DNA from 2 places in the Priestia sp. 10L35 genome. Region 2 is predicted to be linked to the other one. Evidence: a T-box and tRNA genes for the amino acid it is inferred to sense, from the RefSeq annotation. Region 2 holds a T-box; the other holds one or more tRNA genes.

Region 1 (9,404 bases), on a different contig from region 2:
ATACACCTTTTCCTAGATATTTTCCAAACACTGCTTCATTGATTTCTATCAGATTTTTATCTTTAAATAAAAGTCCGAGAGCTATATATACTTTCACTAATACAAATCCGCATACTACTCCAAGGATAGCTGGAATCCAAGCGGTTTGTTTGGAATCTACAGTCATAGCTGCTGGAGCAATAACAATTGTGCTTCCAATTGTATAAAGCATAACGAGCATGCGAAATTGAATCGTTGAAATTTTAACTACAGGTTTCACGGTATTCACTTCCTCGTCTTACGTATTAAGATAATAAATGAAGTAAAAATATGCTGATTGGCCTGAAGATAGCCGCTGATAAATCAGAAGGATTTGGAACATATAAACCCAGTGCTTTACAGATGCTTACGGACATTCCAATTGCAAGAACTGTATAGAATAGCCACAGTTCTTTCTTTGCTTTTTTTTGCCGTAGTTCAGGTACTTCAAACCAAATGACGAGCGTGCAAACAATAAGTAACCCCAATACCCCTAGCATACACTAGCTCCTATACATGAATAATTAGTGTTATATTTTACTGGAAAATAATCACTTATACTGAAGGTGCATTCTTTATTAAAGGTTTGTGAGTTTCTATCCATTGCTAGAACGCCACTTTTTATTTTGAATAAACCCTGCAATTAAAAGGAAAAGTGGATATAAGATGCCTACAAGTAAGCTGTAGGGAATCCACGTTTTTGTATCCCAATCTTTTTGATAAGAAACGCTTGGATACACAATAACGGAAAGTGTAATCATGATGAGTGCGACTGGAAAAGAAAATAGCTTGTAGTCCTTTATGTGAAATACATTGGCAAACCCCAAAAGAGTAGCGTAAAAATAAATGCAAAGCTTAAAAAAGAGAGTAATAAACCACAAAATAGCAATGACTACTTCAATTCCTTGAAGAAAGTTTCCTACATCAATTCTTCTTCCTAATTCATAGCTTGGAAACATGGTGATTTGGCAGTAATAAGGACCAAGTACTAAAATTCCGAGTAAGATTAACGTAACCATCACTAGTCCACCGGCTATATTACCTATATAAAAGGATTGAGTTGCCTTTTTCGTGTCTGGTGTATGAGAAGGAAAAATCATAAGCAGAATGGTATAAGTCAAAGAACTCATGCTTAAAAACGTTAAAACAGCCCGAATAAAAGCTTTTGGATGGATTTCGAACACCGGCTGAATATGCTCTATTTTAATTTGAGGGATCATAGACAAAATAAGAAGTCCGAATAATCCGACAAACCACGGAAATAAAATCTCGGCACTTCGTGCAATAACTTCTATTCCTAGGCGTACTCCTACGATGACCACACCCATAAATGCGATGTGGATGGCTGTAAGCGGCGTGTAGGGAAGAATTTGTGTAGTGAGAAAATTTCCTACATAGTAAAGAACTTGACTGCTGATAAATAAATTGGATAACACAAAAACAGCAGAAACAATCTTTCCAAATAGTTTGCCTAAAATTTTTTCGTTCATTTCCATCAGCGTAAGCGTTGGAAACATTTTTCCTAGTGAGGTAAAAAGCAAAACTAAGCCAATTCCTAATGCAACACCGAAGAGTGCGGGAATCCAGGCATCTTGATGAGCATCAGCTGTAATAGCGGCAGGTACCACAATAATTGTGCTTCCGATGCTATACAAAGTTACTAATTTGCGAAACTGCGCAGCTGAAATATTGATTTCATTAAGCAAAATGAGCACATCCTTTTGCCATATACACTAATTAAGTGATCCAACGGAATAATAAGTGACTTAAAGGTTGAAACATTACTTTTACCCAATCAGAAGGGTTCGGTAGAGGCAGCCGAAAGATTTTTGCAAGAGTGATTATGATACTGATTGTCATGAACACAATAAAAATGTTTCGTTCCTTTTTATGAGAGTGTTGAGGTAATCTTTTTATTTCCATCCATATAATCCCTGCACGAATGATCAAAAAGGAAAGAAACAAGTGCATGCAGTCAACCCCAATACATTTTTTCGTTCAGATAAGCTATTCGTATGATGTCCGCTAAAGAAAGTGATTATACATTTTTGTAAGATATAGAAAGTATTTCAGGAAATAGAAGATATTTTCTAGGGCTCTTATATGGTTTAGGGAGTTGTTACGAGGAATACACACTTAGCTTTAACCTATTGAAGCGTCGTATGAATAAGTAGAAAAATGCCACACTAAAGAGTGAACAAATGGAAAGGAGCACTATGATGAAAAAATTCCCATACAATAAAGATAAACAACAATCGTTTCAAGCAGCACAGCAGGGGCATAAAGAAGCAGTAGATGCATATGAACAGGCAAATGAAGCTAAAAATGATGCATCGTACGGCCATGAAGCGAAGCAAGCGATAGGTGAAGTGAATGAAGCCTCTCAGCAAATTGAAAATGCGCTTGAAAATGCTTCTGAAACACAGCGTCAGCGTTTAACAGAGTTTCAGCAAGATATAAAAGATATGGAGAACGACCTTAATCAATAAAAGAGCCGCTGTTTTACTTAGGCAGGTTCACAATAGAGAGTATAAATTGTAAAAGCAGAAGATAATGAACTTCTGCTTTTTTTATTGGTAGTGTAAACGTAGGTTTCGTGTATATAATTGCTTCTAGCTGTTGTTTGGAGGGAAAGGCGAAGACTGGCACGGAAATCAACAGTGGTGTAACAAATAATCCATCATTCCATTCTTATTTTAAAAGGTATAGAAGTTAAAAAAGTAAGAATCCTAATAAAAACAGAACGATAAGAATGGAAAGGGATTGTGACAGGAAATATGCTAATAAACATACTAATAATGATTGTCGTATTGTACTTCATATATGTATTCGTAACTGCAGTGGTACTGTTTTATGTCCCTTTACACAAGGGAAAAGACTTAAAAGTAATGAATACTGAGAATTTTTACGGGAAGAAAGAATCCACAGATCGAGTTATGCTTTTAGAAAATGGTTATTTTTCAGGGCTTGTTCGGATGCAGATGATTCAAGAAGCGAGGCATACAATTAATATTGCATACTTTTCCATCGGTAAAGGCCGTTCTTCGGATTTACTTATGGGCGCTTTGTTCGAAGCTGCGGACCGAGGTATACGTATTCGCTTGTTGTTAGATGGGATCGCTCATGGGTTAAAAGGCAAGAGGAAAAATGTTCTTTATGCTCTAGCTTTCCACAATAATATTGAATTAAAGTACTATGAGCCCTTTACTATTTTTAAACCTTGGACATGGCATAACCGTCTTCACGATAAAATAATAGTAGTCGATGGCCAATTAGGTATTATTGGAGGAAGAAATATTGGAGATAAATACTTGGCTAGTCAACCAAATAAAAATTTTGTCTATGACCGTGATGTACTGATTTATAACACAAAGCAAGAAAGTCATAGTGTCATTCTCTCAATGGAGAAGTATATAGAAAAATTATGGAATCATCCGTATACACGAAAAGCTTTTCCAAAGCCCAAGAAAACTAAACAATTTCGCGGTCTTTCAGGAAAAAAATTATTGATAGATCAATACGAAGAGGCCAAAAAAGTAAACGAACCTTTTGTCCATCCTTATATTGTATGGAGAGAAGCAACGATGCCTACAAGAAAGATTTCTTTTATTACAAATCCTATTCAACGAATGAATAAAAGCCCTTTTATATGGAAAACATTTATTAAGCTTTCCCAGCAAGCTGAAAAATCCATTGTTGTTCAAAGCCCTTATATCGTACCAACAAAAGAAATGGAACAGTATATAGATAAGCAAGTAAAACCAAAAGTGCAAAGAATTATTTTAACTAATTCTATTACATCCACTCCAAATGCTATGGCTTTTTCTGCATACTTGGGAGTGAAAAATCGCGTTATAAAAGCTGGTTCGAAGCTTTATGAATATCAAAAGCCCTATTCAATTCACGGGAAATCTGTTGTTTATGATCAGCGTTTAAGTGCAGTTGGTTCTTTTAACTTAGATTCACGCTCTGCATTTTTAAATACTGAATCCATGGTTATGATAGATAGTGAAGAATTTGCAGCCCAGTTAACAGGAGCTATTGAAACTAAAATTTCTCACAGTATGCTCGTGGGGAATGAGGGAGAACCTGTGGATATTAATACGGATTCTCAAAAAAACGTGCCTCCCGTAAAATCTGCACTCCTACATATTCTTTCGGTCTTTACACGATTTTGGAGACATTTTGTATAGTACTGTGTTACAGCAGAGTCTTTAAAAACAAATAGAGGAGATTAAAGAGGACTGCAGCTGGTGAAGGGAATGTGTAAAAAACTGTGATATGCCTCACAGTTTTTTTGAAACCCCTAGTACTAGTTATGATTCATCAAAAGACCTATTGACGAAATTCCATATATGTTTTATTATGATATAGCGTCGTTGATAAACGAGGTTCTTTTGAAGAAATCATTTCTAGGGGCATAGTTTAAAGGTAGAACTACGGTCTCCAAAACCGTCAGTGTGGGTTCGATTCCTACTGCCCCTGCCATTTTGGAGTTACCTTTTAATTCACAAGCGGGTGTGGCGGAATTGGCAGACGCGCTAGACTTAGGATCTAGTGTCTTATGACGTGGGGGTTCAAGTCCCTTCACCCGCATCTTTACTTTCATATACGCGCGGAAGTAGTTCAGTGGTAGAACACCACCTTGCCAAGGTGGGGGTCGCGAGTTCGAACCTCGTCTTCCGCTTCTTTTCAAAAGCAGTTTGCATGTGCAAACTGCTTTTTTGCTGTAGAAATAAAGAGTTTTATTATGCTGTTTTTAATCAGAAATATTTTATTAAAGCAGTACTGCTTATACGTGTTGTTTTCGTGAATATACACATAATATTGGGGTTACATTAAAAGCTAATGAACGATACGTGAAGACATCTAATATGGTTTTTAAGATAGGGGAGAGTCCTATGGAATCTAGTTGGTTTTCAATTATACCGTTTTTAATTGTTATTCCAATAGCTATTTTCACTAAACAAGTGCTGCCAGGGTTGTTTTTAGGCCTACTAGTAGGCGCTTATTTGATTGATCATTCGATTATCGGAGGTGTTGAAAAACTACTTCACTACATTGTACAAGCTCTTAGAAACAAAAGTAATATAGAAATCGTTGTCTTTTTATACGCTTTTTCAGGGCTTATCGGAATGATTAAGATGGCTGGAGGAGTTAAGGGGTTTGTGGAAACTGCTGCAGAAAGAATTGATACAAGAAAAAAAGCCCTTATTTTAACCTATGTTTCAACCATTGGAACATTCAGTGCTCCCACATTTCGCTTTGTTACAATCGCGCCCATCATGAGAGTGCTGCTGAAAAAAGTGAAAATGACGACAGCAGAGCTAGGGTTTGTTATTGAAACAACTGCTACTCCTGTTATCGTCTTAATTCCCGTGGCAACGGCATTTGTAGGATATATGGTATCAATCATTCAAATGGCGATTGATCATCAAGGCATAAAACAAGACGCTTATTCTTTGTTCATTCAAAGCATTCCATATAATTTCTTTTCGATTGTGATTATTTTAGTAGGGATTTATTTAAGCTTTTTTCATCATTCAACATCTACAGTTCCTATGAAGCTTGAGGAAGAAGACGAAAAAGATTGGCATGATTGTCACCCTTGCGTATCGAAGGATTTGCCTTCTAAGCCTTGGAATCTGTTAGTGCCTTTACTTGTTGTGATTTCACTCACCTTACTTTTAACATGGTGGAGTGGACATCATAAGAGTCACACCTTTTTTGAAGCATTTATTAAAGCAGACGTGCTAGAAGCGATGGTAGTAGCTTTAATTATGACTACGTTAATTACCCTCATTTTTTTCTTGTTTCAGCGCTTTACATTACAGAATTTGCTTAATGGTTTTATCACAGGAGGCAATGACTTAATGTCCGTTATCCTGTTGTTATCGGTAGTATGGGGATTATCCGCTGTTACAGAAGACTTGGGGTTTTCGAATTTCGTGACCGCACATTCTAAGTGGATTCCTCAAATGTTTGTCACTCCTTTTATGTTTGTATTTGGGGCTGCTATTTCTTACTTTATCGGGTCTGCTTGGGGGACGTGGGGGATTTTAATGCCGCTTGGCGTATCGCTTGCAAGTTCTGCAGATCTTTCTTTGCCGCTGATTATCGGTGCCGTATTTGCAAGCGGTTCATTTGGAGCGTTTTCTTCGCCTTTAAGCGACGATACGAATACCATCGCCAAAATATTAGATTTATCTGTTATTGAATATGCCAAGTATAAATTAAAGCCAGCTTTAATTGCAGCAGGAATAACAGTTGCTTTTTATCTTGTTGTATCTTTCTTGTTTTGAATGAGGGAAATAGCCATCTAATATCAATTTTTTATTTTTTTAGCTTAAAGTATGCATACAGTCCTAATGAGACGCACACTAGCATGATACAAGTAAGCGGAAATAAGATGGTATTAACAAAATGATCATAAAACCATATATACACGAACATCACCTCGAAAATTTTAACGCTATTTTTTCTATTTATTAGAGATATACTATCTGTGCTGCTTCTTCCTATTTTTCAAAAAGGCGATAATCAAAAGCAGTATAGGTACGATAGCAAAAAGAGGCATATGTAAAAGAAATCTCGCTACGTGTAGCCCTTCATAAAGATGTTCTTGAAAATTACTAGCGATTGTAATCGACAAAAACAACACAATGATGCCTAAAGGATACACTAGACGGGAAGGCGATTTAATTTTAAATAAAGTAGCTGTACCTATGATAGAGGCATAAAACAAGATGCTAACTTTAAAATAAATCCCAATAACCATAGCAAACATAAAAAATACATCGAGACGCTCTAAAAAATCAGCTACTTGAATCGTTTGAACAGTACTAAGAAGAGGGAACTGTGATCTTGTCGTCAAATCAACCCCAAGCACGCTAATGTTAATGATCATCGTAATAATTAAATTAATTCCGCTTAATCCCGTTGCGCATAGCATGGTGACACTTGCTTTTTTGGGGTTGCTTAAATAAGGAAGAAGCATGGTAAATACAATAGCTTCTGTGAAAGGGAAATATAGCGTTTCAGTTAAAGCAACTTTGGCAACAGGAAGTATTCCTTCTTTTAATATCGGCTGTAAGTTCTTAAAATCAATTAGCCCTGAGCTAATAATTAAGATGAAGCCTGCAACAGCTAGAAAATACATGAAAATAAACAGAAGCTCTCCTGATCTGGCTATCGCTTCAATACCTTTTCGAGTTATATAGATAATGACCAGCATTAACAAGGCATTAGCAATAAATAAAGGCGTATCGGGATAGGCAAAAGTAAGAAGCATCTCTCCGAAATCTCTTAGAACTCGTGATGCATCGTATAAAAAATAGACAATGTATATGAATGCAAGAAGTGTTCCAAGTGCCTTCCCTAAAATTTTCTGCATATATTCTGTAGGCAGGAGGTCCGGATAGTAGGAATAGAGCTTATGATAGACTAAGAAGAAAAAAAAGCTGCACAGCATTCCAATTAAAATAGCTAGCCATGCATCTTGCTTCGCTCGCATTGCAAGAGGAACTAATAAAGCACTTCCCAGCTCGAATAAAACCATGAGAATAAATAATTGAGTGGCGCTAATTTTTGCTTTTTCCATATAGCCAGAACCTCCTGACCTCAGTTTTGTTTTTCTTTTAGGCTAGAGAGAAATGATTTATTGCGCAGACCTGTTCGGCGAATGTAAGCTTCTACCGTAACGTCTACATTTAATTTTGGAAAATAAACGTCATCCCATTCTGATTTGAGTTTTTCCCATTGATTAGGCCGCGTGCGTTCCAGTGCTTCTCCAAACCCGAAGATGTCAACTTTGTCTGTCTGAGCTTGTTTAATAGCTGTTTGTAATTCTTTTTTTATTTCTTTACCTGCTGCTTTTTCCATTTTTTTGATGACAGCAGGTTGACGTGTATCAACAGGGACCTCCACTTCTCCAAGATCGCCTTCTACGCGAGTGTGAACGGACGCATAAGGTTTTCCTTTTATCATTTTTACAGATACATCCGTTTTTTGACGAACTGTTTGATAGGCAAGCGCTTCTTTTTTTCCTTTCCAATCTACATTAATATCGGTTCCTTGTATTTTATCAAGAATCCAAACGCTGCCTCTAGCTGGACTATTGTACAACCAGTCGATTAACTTTCCATTTTTAAAAACAGCAATGCCAGAAGCACGAAGGGTAGCTTCTGGTGCGCTTTGCTGGAGATTATCTAATTTTTCTGCTTGTTGAGGATTTCCAACTAAACGAAAACCCGAGACTAGTGCTTCTCCTCCTGGAGATTCGAGAGATCTCATCACTTCTTGAAAGGAAACCTTTAGGTTTTCTCCCCATTTTCTTTGAGTGAACTCCAGCGTTTTCATAATTTTGTTTGCTGGAATTTTATCGACAGGCGTTAGTGCTTTTACCAAATCAGCAGCACTTGACTGGTTTGCGATTACTAAGGAAGTCGTAATTCGAAATTCAGGATCGCGATCAATAGAATCAATAAGAATGTTAATTCCTTCTTCACGCGCTAGTTTTTCTCCGATCACGATTAAGTTTGTATGGGCATAATAAAGTCTTCGGGAAATTCTAGCCGAAGCGCGTCTGCTTGCTTCAACTAAATTATCACCGGAAGCAGCATAGATCGTAACAGGCGGACTTTGGGTGCCGCCGCCCCCCTGTAAGCCAGCTACGTTTCCTGGGTTAATAATTTGAAAGGTAAGCTCATACCGCCCATCTTTCGTTTTGTCAATGCCCATTGCCGATACAAACGCAAGATCCGTTAACTCTTTTTTACTCCAGCAGCTAGTAAGCAATACCATCATTATGGTCATTACCAGTAAAAATAAACTTTTACGTTTCATTTTGATCATCTTCTTCCATTTCCTGGTTAACCATACCTCTTGAAGAAGGAGGCTCAGGCTTTTGATGTTTGCTTTGACGAACTTTGTTATCACTAATTAATTTAGGTCTTCTTCTCATCGTCCACCAAGGTAACCGCAGCAAGGTATCTTCATTGCTTGCAGGAATAAAGGGTGCTAATGGCGTCATGTAAGGAACACCAAATGAACGTAAGCTGCACAGATGTCCAACCCCCATTAAAAGAATAAGGATAATGCCATAGAAACCGAATGTAGCCGCTCCTAGTATAAATAAAAAACGAATTAATCGCGCTGAAATAGCCATATCGAAAGACGGCGTTGCAAAGCTAGCAATAGCTGTAATCGATACGATAATAACCATAGCTGGTGAGACGATCCCCGCTTGAACCGCTGCTTGCCCAATAACAAGAGCTCCGACGATCGATACGGCAGAGCCGATAGCTTTTGGTAAACGAATCCCTGCTTCACGCAAAATTTCAAAGGTGACTTCCATAAAAAAAGCTTCCACAAACGCGGGAAATGGA
Region 2 (9,404 bases):
ATCACCGAGTGCATTATATTTTGATACAAATTTCGATACGGCCATTGGCATACCGGCTGTAGCAATACTTAAATAAATAGCATATTGGTTATATCCGTAACCAAACAGTGCTCCCCCTACGGTTCCAACAAGGATCGCAAATGGAAATAAATAAATCATTCCCAAGATTCGGGATACATAGGTGCCAAGCGTCAGCACAAAGGTCCCTCTTAACAATTTTGAATCAGACATACGTTTGCCTCCGATACTTAATGTTACATACTGATAATAATGATAGAATTGAAAAGAAGCAAGTGACAGTATACACTAAGAAAGGTCTTATACTCACTCGCACTCGTCAACAAACTAAAAAAACAAAGACTATAGCCCATTTTATCCAATGTTGAGAGATTTGTCAGTGAACAAACTAAAATTTTTTAAGAATAGACAGGTTGGTGAAAGTATGATATATGATGTAGTCGTAATCGGAGGAGGACCTTCTGGTTTGATGGCATCGATTGCAGCTGGTGAGTCAGGTGCAAACGTATTATTAATTGATAAAGGCAATAAACTTGGACGAAAGCTTGCCATTTCTGGAGGCGGACGCTGTAATGTGACAAACCGTCTTCCCATTGATGAACTTATTAAACACATTCCAGGAAACGGACGCTTTTTATACAGTGCGTTTTCTGTTTTTAATAACGAAGATATCATCTCTTATTTTGAAGGCCTTGGAATTAAATTAAAAGAAGAAGATCACGGCCGTATGTTTCCGGTCAGCAATAAAGCGCAATCTGTTGTTGACGCATTAATTAGCGAACTTCACCGTCTTCGCGTGACAATTCGCACAAACACAGCCGTTAAACGCGTAAACTATGAGAACAACACCGTGAAAGAAGTTGTGCTTCAAAACGGGGAAGCAATCCAAACGAAAAGCGTTGTGATTGCAGTAGGTGGAAAATCAGTACCTCATACAGGTTCGACAGGAGACGGTTATCAATGGGCAAAAGATGCGGGGCATAAAATTACTGAGCTTTACCCAACAGAAGTTCCTATTACATCTAGCGAACACTTTATTAAAACCAAAACGCTTCAAGGTCTATCGCTTCGCAATGTAGGACTAAGCGTGCTTAATAAAAAAGGCAAGCCTGTCATTACTCATCAAATGGATATGATTTTCACTCACTTTGGCATCTCTGGCCCTGCCGCTCTTCGCTGCAGCCAATATGTTGTTAAAGAGTTAAAGAAACAAAAAAGCAACACTGTTCAAATGTCTCTTGATTTATTTCCTAGCCAAAACGAAGAAGATATTTTTCAACAATTAGTCAAAACAACAAAAGAAGAACCGAAAAAAGCAATTAAAAATGTCTTAAAAGGTTTTGTATCTGAACGTTATCTATTGTTTTTACTCGAGCAGGCAGGCATTGATAGCCAAGCGCTAGCAGGACAGCTTCAGCATGAGAAACTGAGAGAATTTGCAAGACTGTGCAAACGATTTGAATTTGCTGTAAACGGCACGCTTTCTTTAGAAAAAGCATTCGTCACAGGAGGCGGCGTATCTGTTAAAGAAATTCACCCAAAAGAAATGTCTTCGAAATTTATGCAAGGCCTTTACTTCTGCGGGGAAATTCTTGATATCCATGGATACACTGGAGGATACAATATCACTTCTGCTCTTGTAACAGGCCGTTTGGCTGGAAGTAATGCAGGAGAATTTGCAACAAGCCTAGCATAATATGCTAGGCTTTATACATAACCATGGCTGAAAAACAGTACACCTGCTCATCACGATCAACATCCACTGTCACTTGGTATTTAATATCAACGACGTCTTCATCCTCTAATTTCCGTAAAAATCGGTTCACCGCAAATTCTAAATCTTTTTCATGCTCTTTATCAAACATTTTTACTTGTATCACAGCTTCTACCACCTTGTCCTATCAAATTTGTTTCAATCAGAATGGACTGTTTCTCTTGATGATGGTTTTTGTACGGATTTTCAATCTCTTACTACCTCTATTTTTATGAGGGCTTTTATAGATTTAGTCATCATTTGTTTTCCTGCTATCATTTTAGTCGGTTGGCAGAAGTTTCATTCAAAAAAGAGGTTAAGACATAACGAAATGAATTCAATCTAAAGACGAACAAATGGGATACATGAGCTGAACCGCTTGTAACACGGCAGTTGATTTCCTTGCAAGACTTCGCTTTCCGCGGGCGGCCAGTGATCCTCCTCCTCCCTTGCGCTCCTGGGGGGTCTCACCTGTTCCGCTTTTCTCGCAGGAGTCTTCGCCTTGCCTTCCAATCAACTGCTAGAAGAAACGAAACAAAAAAAAATGAACCACTAATCAAACATGTTGATCAATGGTTCATTTTTCACTTCAGCTAAGATACTTTTGTCCCAGCCTCTTTTTATTTATTAACCGTTTTTCCTTCCCACTCTAACATACCGCCAACCATATTTGTTACTTTATATCCTTGTTCTTGAAGGTAGTAACATACGTTTTCACTGCGGCGGCCCGAACGGCAAATGAAAATATATTCTTTGTCTTTATCGAAATAATCCACATTACCTGGAATATCATTCATACGAATGTGTTTAGCAGTTGGAATCATTCCTTCTGCTACTTCTTCATCTTCGCGCACATCAACTAAATGAAGTTCTTCTCCATTTTCAACTCGTTTTTGAAGTTCTTCAGGCGTAATTACTTTTACTTCTTCCATCTTCGTCATTCCTCTCTATTCTTTCATTCAGCTTGCTATCGCTATTGTAGCAAATTCAAATACCTTTATGCCACTAAATAAGAAAAGCTTAAGCAGCAGCCTGCCTAAGCTTTTCCAATCGTAGTTAAAGGTTGACTAAGCGCCTGACTAAAGAACTGTCAGGGGTTCTGTTCTACATCAATACTTAATTAGCTACGATGTTTACTAATTTACCAGGCACAGCAATCACTTTGCGCACTGTCTTACCTTCAATGAACTCTTGAACATCTTGATTAGCCATTGCAATATCTTGAAGCTCTTCACGAGATGCCTCAGCAGGTACGTTTACTTTCGCACGTACTTTACCGTTAATTTGAACGACAATTTCCACTTCATCATCTACAAGTTTTGCTTCGTCAAACGCAGGCCAAGCCTCATACGAAATTGTATCTTCGTGACCTAGTTTGCTCCATAATTCCTCAGTCGTATGAGGACAAATTGGTGCTAATAGCTTCACAAATCCTTCTACGTATTGCTTTGGCAGCACGTCAACTTTGTATGCATCATTGATGAATACCATAAGCTGAGAGATACCTGTATTAAAACGGAGGCCTTCGTAATCTTCCGTTACTTTTTTCACCGTTTGGTGATACACGCGTTCAAGCATAGTGTCATTGCTTTCTTGAACCTTGCTGCTTAATTCACCGTTATCGTCAACAAGTAAGCGCCATACACGATCTAAGAAACGGCGTGCACCATCAAGCCCTTTTGTTGACCAGGCGATTGACGCATCTAAAGGCCCCATGAACATTTCATAAAGGCGAAGCGTATCTGCACCGTGGCTTTCTACGATCTCGTCTGGGTTTACAACGTTACCTTTTGACTTACTCATTTTTTCGTTATTTTCTCCAAGAATCATACCTTGGTTAAACAGTTTTTGGAACGGCTCTTTTGTTGGAACTACGCCGATATCATATAAAAACTTATGCCAGAAACGAGCATATAATAAGTGAAGAACAGCGTGTTCAGCTCCACCGATATAAATATCTACCGGCAACCATTCTTTTAATTTATCTGCATCTGCTAACGCTTCACTGTTTGTTGGATCAATGTAGCGTAAGTAATACCAGCAGCTGCCTGCCCATTGAGGCATTGTATTTGTTTCACGGCGCCCTTTTTTGCCTGTTTCCGGATCTACAACGTTCACCCAGTCATCAATGTTTGCTAACGGAGATTCACCTGTGCCTGACGGTTTGATTTCAGTCGTTTTTGGTAACACAAGCGGAAGTTGATCTTCAGGAACTGCAGTCGTTGTGCCGTCTTCCCAGTGAATAACAGGAATTGGTTCACCCCAGTAGCGCTGACGGCTGAATAACCAGTCACGCAGACGGTATGTTACTTGTTTTTCACCTTTTTCATTTGTTTGAAGCCACTGAATCATATTTGAAATTGCTTCTTCTTTATCTAAACCATTTAAGAAGTCTGAATTAACGTGCTCGCCGTCGCCTGTATAAGCTTCTTTTGAAACGTCTCCGCCCGCTACTACTTCTTTAATCGGCAGTTCAAATTTAACAGCAAATTCATAATCACGCTCATCATGAGCCGGAACAGCCATAATTGCACCTGTGCCATAGCTCATTAGAACATAGTCAGCAATCCAAATTGGCATTCTCTCGCCGTTTACAGGGTTAATTGCATAAGCACCAGTGAATACGCCAGTTTTGTCTTTAGCTAAGTCTGTACGTTCTAAATCGCTTTTGCTTTTAATTTGATCTAAATACGCTTCTACCGCTTCTTTTTGTTCGGCTGTTGTAATTTTTTCTACAAACGGATGTTCAGGTGCTAAAACGGCATACGTTGCCCCAAATAGCGTGTCAGGACGCGTTGTGAACACAGTAAATGTGTCCTCGTATCCATCGATTGTGAAGTGCACGTGAGCTCCTTCAGAGCGGCCAATCCAGTTGCGCTGCATTTCTTTAATACTTTCTGGCCAATCAAGCTCATCTAAATCTTCTAGTAAACGATCTGCATAAGCTGTGATTTTAAGCATCCACTGCTTCATTGGACGACGCTCAACTGGATGTCCCCCACGCTCACTTTTGCCGTCAATAACTTCTTCGTTCGCAAGTACTGTTCCTAGAGCAGGACACCAGTTAACAGCTACTTCATCCACATAAGCTAAGCCGTTTTTATATAGCTGTAAGAAAATCCACTGCGTCCATTTGTAGTAGTTTGGATCAGTTGTATTAATTTCTCGCTCCCAATCGTAAGAGAAACCTAACGATTTGATTTGACGACGGAAATTATTAATGTTAAGTTCGGTGAATTCAGCCGGGTCGTTTCCTGTATCTAATGCATACTGTTCAGCAGGTAGTCCGAATGCATCCCATCCCATCGGATGAAGTACATTGTATCCTTGCATACGCTTCATACGAGATAAAATATCCGTTGCTGTATAACCTTCTGGATGCCCAACGTGTAAACCAGCGCCAGATGGATAAGGGAACATATCTAATGCGTAAAATTTACGCTTTCCTTCATCTTCTGTTGTTCTAAATGTTTTATTTTCTTCCCAAACTTTTTGCCATTTTTGTTCGATCTTTTCATGATTAAAAGCCATACATAATCCTCCTTGTACGCTCCAGCTGTATTTAATTAAACTAAAAAACCCCTCATCCCTCAAACAAAGGGACGAGAGGTTGAATAAACTTCCCGCGGTACCACCCAAATTAGCACAATTATGTACTCACTCATTTTCCTTAACGCGGATAGACGGCAAATGTTACTTTACTTCACATTTACAACTCCAAGGTGAGTTCATGAACGCTCGTTTGCTGACTCGCACCACCCGTCAGCTCTCTTAGCTCGCTTCGTTCACTACTATTCCTTATCATAGTTTTTACATCATACTACCTTGTATTGTAAATAATATGTTCGTAAACTGCAAGTTGTTCAAGGGATTTTGTAAAAGTTTCTGCAATGCAGCACTGCTTTGTTGCTAAATCCTCTCTTTCATTCTTATATATGAACAACTTCTCCCAAAAACATACATCGACGGCCAAACAAAAAAGGGATTGAGACATAATTAAATCAATCCAATTTAAAGACGAACAAATAGGATAAATGCGCTAGTATGAATCTCTTGGTTACAACGCTGTTGATTTCCGTGCAAGACTTCTCTTTCCGCTGGCAGCCGATGAGCCTCCTCGTTGCTTACACTCATGCGGGGTCTCACCTATTTCAGGAGTCTTTGTCTTGCCCTCCACTCCGCAGCTAGAAGCACCTAAACAAATGAAATCTACGTTCACCATAAGCATGAAAAGATCCGAACGATTCATCGTTCGGATCTTCCTTCAACTAAAATACTTTTATCCCAGCCCCTGCTTTCTTTAGCTGCTATTATTAAATGCCAAATCCAAAAGAAAACAGGATGATCGCAAGTACAAGACCAACAAGCGGCACAATCACCGTCATTGCTGCAACTGATCCATACGCATCTTTATGAGTTTCTCCGCAAATAGAATTAATGGTTGTTACGACATAACCATTATGAGGCAAGGAATCTAGTACTCCAGAGGAAATAGCTACTACGCGATGGAGAGCTTCTGGATTTACACCAGCATCTAGATAGTGAGGTGCTAAAATTGGCAAAGCAATCGCCTGACCTCCTGAAGCCGAACCTGTCATCCCCGCGATAACACTCACGGCAATAGCTCCTCCGATCAACGGACTTCCTGGAATATGCGTCATGGCATCTACAGCCACTCCAAACGCGGGAACAGCCTTAGCAACTCCTCCAAAACCTACGACAGCGGCTGTATTCCCAATAGCAATTAACGCACCCAGCGTTCCTTCTGAAGCTGCATTCCAAAATCCTTTAAAATGCTTTCGGTTCACAATATAAGTGACAATGATCCCGCTTAAAAGTGCGACAATCAGCGCAGATTGCTGAAGTGGCTTATGAAGTGCAAAAGAAATAGTGAGCACGACCACAAGCGGAAGCAAACTTAATAAAGGATTAGGAAGAGACTGATTTTCCATTACTACTGGATCTTTCTCGCGTGATATAAAACGCTCTCCATTTTTAACTGCTTTTGAAATCAAGCGCTTTAACCACCAGTAGCCGAATACAGCCATCACTACTGCTACAACTAAACTAACTTCCCATCCTGCATACGGACTAGTCTTCAAATATTCAATTGGAATCCAGTTTTGGATTTCAGGCGACCCAGCCGAGGTCATCGTAAACGTAACGGAACCAAATGCTAAAGCAGCAGGAATAAACCGCCTCGGCAAATCGGCTTGTTTGAATAAGCTCAAAGCCATTGGATAGACAGAGAATGCTACTACAAACAAACTGACTCCTCCGTATGTCAAGACCGCACAGGCAAGTACAATCGCCAACACTGCTCTTTTCATTCCTAGTTTACTGACAATCCAGCGAGAAACACTATCAGCAGCCCCGCTGTCTTCCATCACTTTTCCAAAGACGGCTCCCAATAGAAACATTAAATACCAAGAAGCAATAAATCCTGTGAAACCAGACATGTAATTTCCAATAAAATTTGCTTCCCCTTCTTTCACCAGCTGTGGAAATAAAGGCATTCCGCTTGTTAACGCAACAACTAAAGCACTGAGCGGACCTGCTATAAATAAATTCATGCCTCTCATCGTTAATACAATGAGCAGCAATAATCCTCCAATTAATCCAATCATACTAAGCATATTTAGCCCCCCATGAAGTCATACAATTAGAAAACGCTTACATATTTACAGGTATATACTCCTTCCTTTGCTTGTCACGACCCTTACTATATTATTAAAGGAATACTGAAGACATTCCTACGTTTATTAAGCAGTCAAAAATAAAACCATCTCTATTTATTTAGAGATGGTTAACGAACGCTGACGTTTTTCTTTTAATTTATAATCGTATATCCATGTTGTACACATGCTGAATAGCAATAGCCCAATTAATAAATAGCACAGCGTAGACATATTAAACGCATCGAAAATAACGCCTCCAAAGAGAGGACCAATCATTTTACCTGCAGTAGCCATGCTGTTAACTACACCTTGATAAAATCCTTCTTTTCCAGATGGTGCCAACTGACTTGCAACAGCTGGAATGGCTGGCCAAACGAACATTTCTCCAATTGTCAACACAACCATGGCTGTTAAGAACTGCGGAAATGTTGTAGCATTCACCACGATAACAAAAGAAGCCACAAAAATAACCGTTCCAATTAGGACTTGTACTTTTAATGTTTTTGCTACTTTTTGAATGATGGGTACAATCAAAGGCTGACCGACTACAATTAAAATCCCGTTAATCGTCCAAAGCAAACTGTAGCTAGAAAGAGGTATATTCAGCTCACGCGTATGCGTAGCAATCGTTGTTTGCCACTGAACATACGCCACCCAGCATAAGACATACCCCGTACATAAAATAAGAAGAGCAGTCAGCTTCGTTTTATGCCCAATGCTCCCAGCTTCATTAAGGACATTCGTTTGCCCAACTGTAACCGAAATATGGCGATATGAAAAAATAGCAATAAGCAGAAAAATAACGTATAAAATTGTATTAGCTAAGAAAATATACGTAAATGAATAAGACGCTACAATGCCTCCTACCGCGGCGCCAATAGCTACTCCTGCATTTTGAGCAACGTACATCGCATTAAATGCTTTTCTTCCGCCCTGTGGCCAAACGGACCCTGCCATTGCATACATAGATGGAAACACAATACCAGATCCAAACCCTACAACAACCAAGAGAACAACGTATGTAGGCCAACCATGGAAAAACACGAGTCCCACTAATGCAATAAGAGTAATAATAATTCCTGATAAAATGGATTTATATCCTCCGATTTTGTCAAAAAGCGTTCCTCCAAGCAAATTTCCTACTACGCTTGCAGCAGAATTCAGCATAAGAACCACTCCTGCGACGGACAACGACTTTCCTAAATGTTCATTTATATAAATTGTATTGAGAGGCCATAAAAATGAAGCTCCCGTTACGTTTACAAGCATACCAATAATCAAAAACCAAAGTGATTTAGGCATTGATCTCCCCCCTATCTATTCGAATGCCAACGTACATTCTAGTCTTTTCTTAAAGGGTTCGCAATGCTTTTACATATAGACAATTTATTTAAAATTCGCTGACTATTTAAAAAGGTGATTTCACATGACAATATCATGCAAAACCACCTTTTTATCGCTTACTTTTGCTTCGAACGAACCGGCTGTGCACGCTTGCTGTTTCGTGCTTTTAATTCTTTTACCGGATCAAAATCTTTTCCTAGCTCAATGTCATTGCTGTTGATCCCGTTTTTTGTTTTTTGTTCCGGATTATTTTGATTTGAACGCGTTGCCATAAAATCCTCTCCTTAATGCTGAGTTGTGATCAATTTATTTTGCAGCTGCTGAACTTGAAGGCGCATGCGATATAGCTGCTCTCTTTGCTGTGCATTTGCACTGTGAGAAAACTCTTCAATTTCTTTATAAGCATTTTCTAATTTTTCCTGTGCTTTTGTATACTCAGTGTCGTTATAATGTTCTTGCTTCATGCCTTCCTGCAACTGGCCTTGTCCAAAGCGAATAGCATCTTCACACTGTTGCATAAGTTGATCCACTGCTTGACGAGTTGTCATTCTCTATTCCTCCTATTCGTTCATTTCTGTCTTATTTTGCGCAACTTTACTTCCCTTTACGAC

Evidence for each region. A T-box is a leader RNA that pairs with one kind of tRNA and senses whether it is charged. The one in region 2 lies ahead of leuS (leucine--tRNA ligase), so its partner is inferred to be a tRNA-Leu.
Region 1: it encodes a tRNA-Leu, which carries the amino acid that the T-box ahead of leuS (leucine--tRNA ligase) is inferred to sense. The anticodon was not compared.

Annotation. Positions count from the first base shown of each region.
Region 1 covers NZ_JBFTKA010000002.1:559,572-568,975, reverse strand. Annotated here, with positions in the region: gene AC1DEF_RS08860 (GerAB/ArcD/ProY family transporter) at 1-259, opposite strand, end outside; gene AC1DEF_RS08855 (hypothetical protein) at 285-518, opposite strand; gene AC1DEF_RS08850 (GerAB/ArcD/ProY family transporter) at 615-1,733, opposite strand; gene AC1DEF_RS08845 (hypothetical protein) at 2,238-2,507, shown strand; gene AC1DEF_RS08840 (phospholipase D-like domain-containing protein) at 2,817-4,211, shown strand; tRNA gene AC1DEF_RS08835 (tRNA-Trp) at 4,433-4,506, shown strand; tRNA gene AC1DEF_RS08830 (tRNA-Leu) at 4,533-4,614, shown strand; tRNA gene AC1DEF_RS08825 (tRNA-Gly) at 4,634-4,705, shown strand; gene AC1DEF_RS08820 (Na+/H+ antiporter NhaC family protein) at 4,920-6,320, shown strand; gene AC1DEF_RS08815 (GerAB/ArcD/ProY family transporter) at 6,518-7,618, opposite strand; gene AC1DEF_RS08810 (Ger(x)C family spore germination protein) at 7,639-8,862, opposite strand; gene AC1DEF_RS08805 (spore germination protein) at 8,852-9,404, opposite strand, start outside.
Region 2 covers NZ_JBFTKA010000001.1:46,301-55,704, reverse strand. Annotated here, with positions in the region: gene AC1DEF_RS00300 (putative polysaccharide biosynthesis protein) at 1-231, opposite strand, end outside; gene AC1DEF_RS00295 (BaiN/RdsA family NAD(P)/FAD-dependent oxidoreductase) at 443-1,714, shown strand; gene AC1DEF_RS00290 (sporulation protein Cse60) at 1,719-1,898, opposite strand; gene AC1DEF_RS00285 (hypothetical protein) at 2,109-2,288, opposite strand; gene AC1DEF_RS00280 (rhodanese-like domain-containing protein) at 2,392-2,703, opposite strand; gene leuS (leucine--tRNA ligase) at 2,888-5,302, opposite strand; T-box leader at 5,367-5,585, opposite strand; gene AC1DEF_RS00270 (hypothetical protein) at 5,829-6,020, opposite strand; gene AC1DEF_RS00265 (GntP family permease) at 6,085-7,407, opposite strand; gene AC1DEF_RS00260 (MDR family MFS transporter) at 7,564-8,751, opposite strand; gene AC1DEF_RS00255 (hypothetical protein) at 8,910-9,065, opposite strand; gene AC1DEF_RS00250 (YtzC family protein) at 9,078-9,341, opposite strand.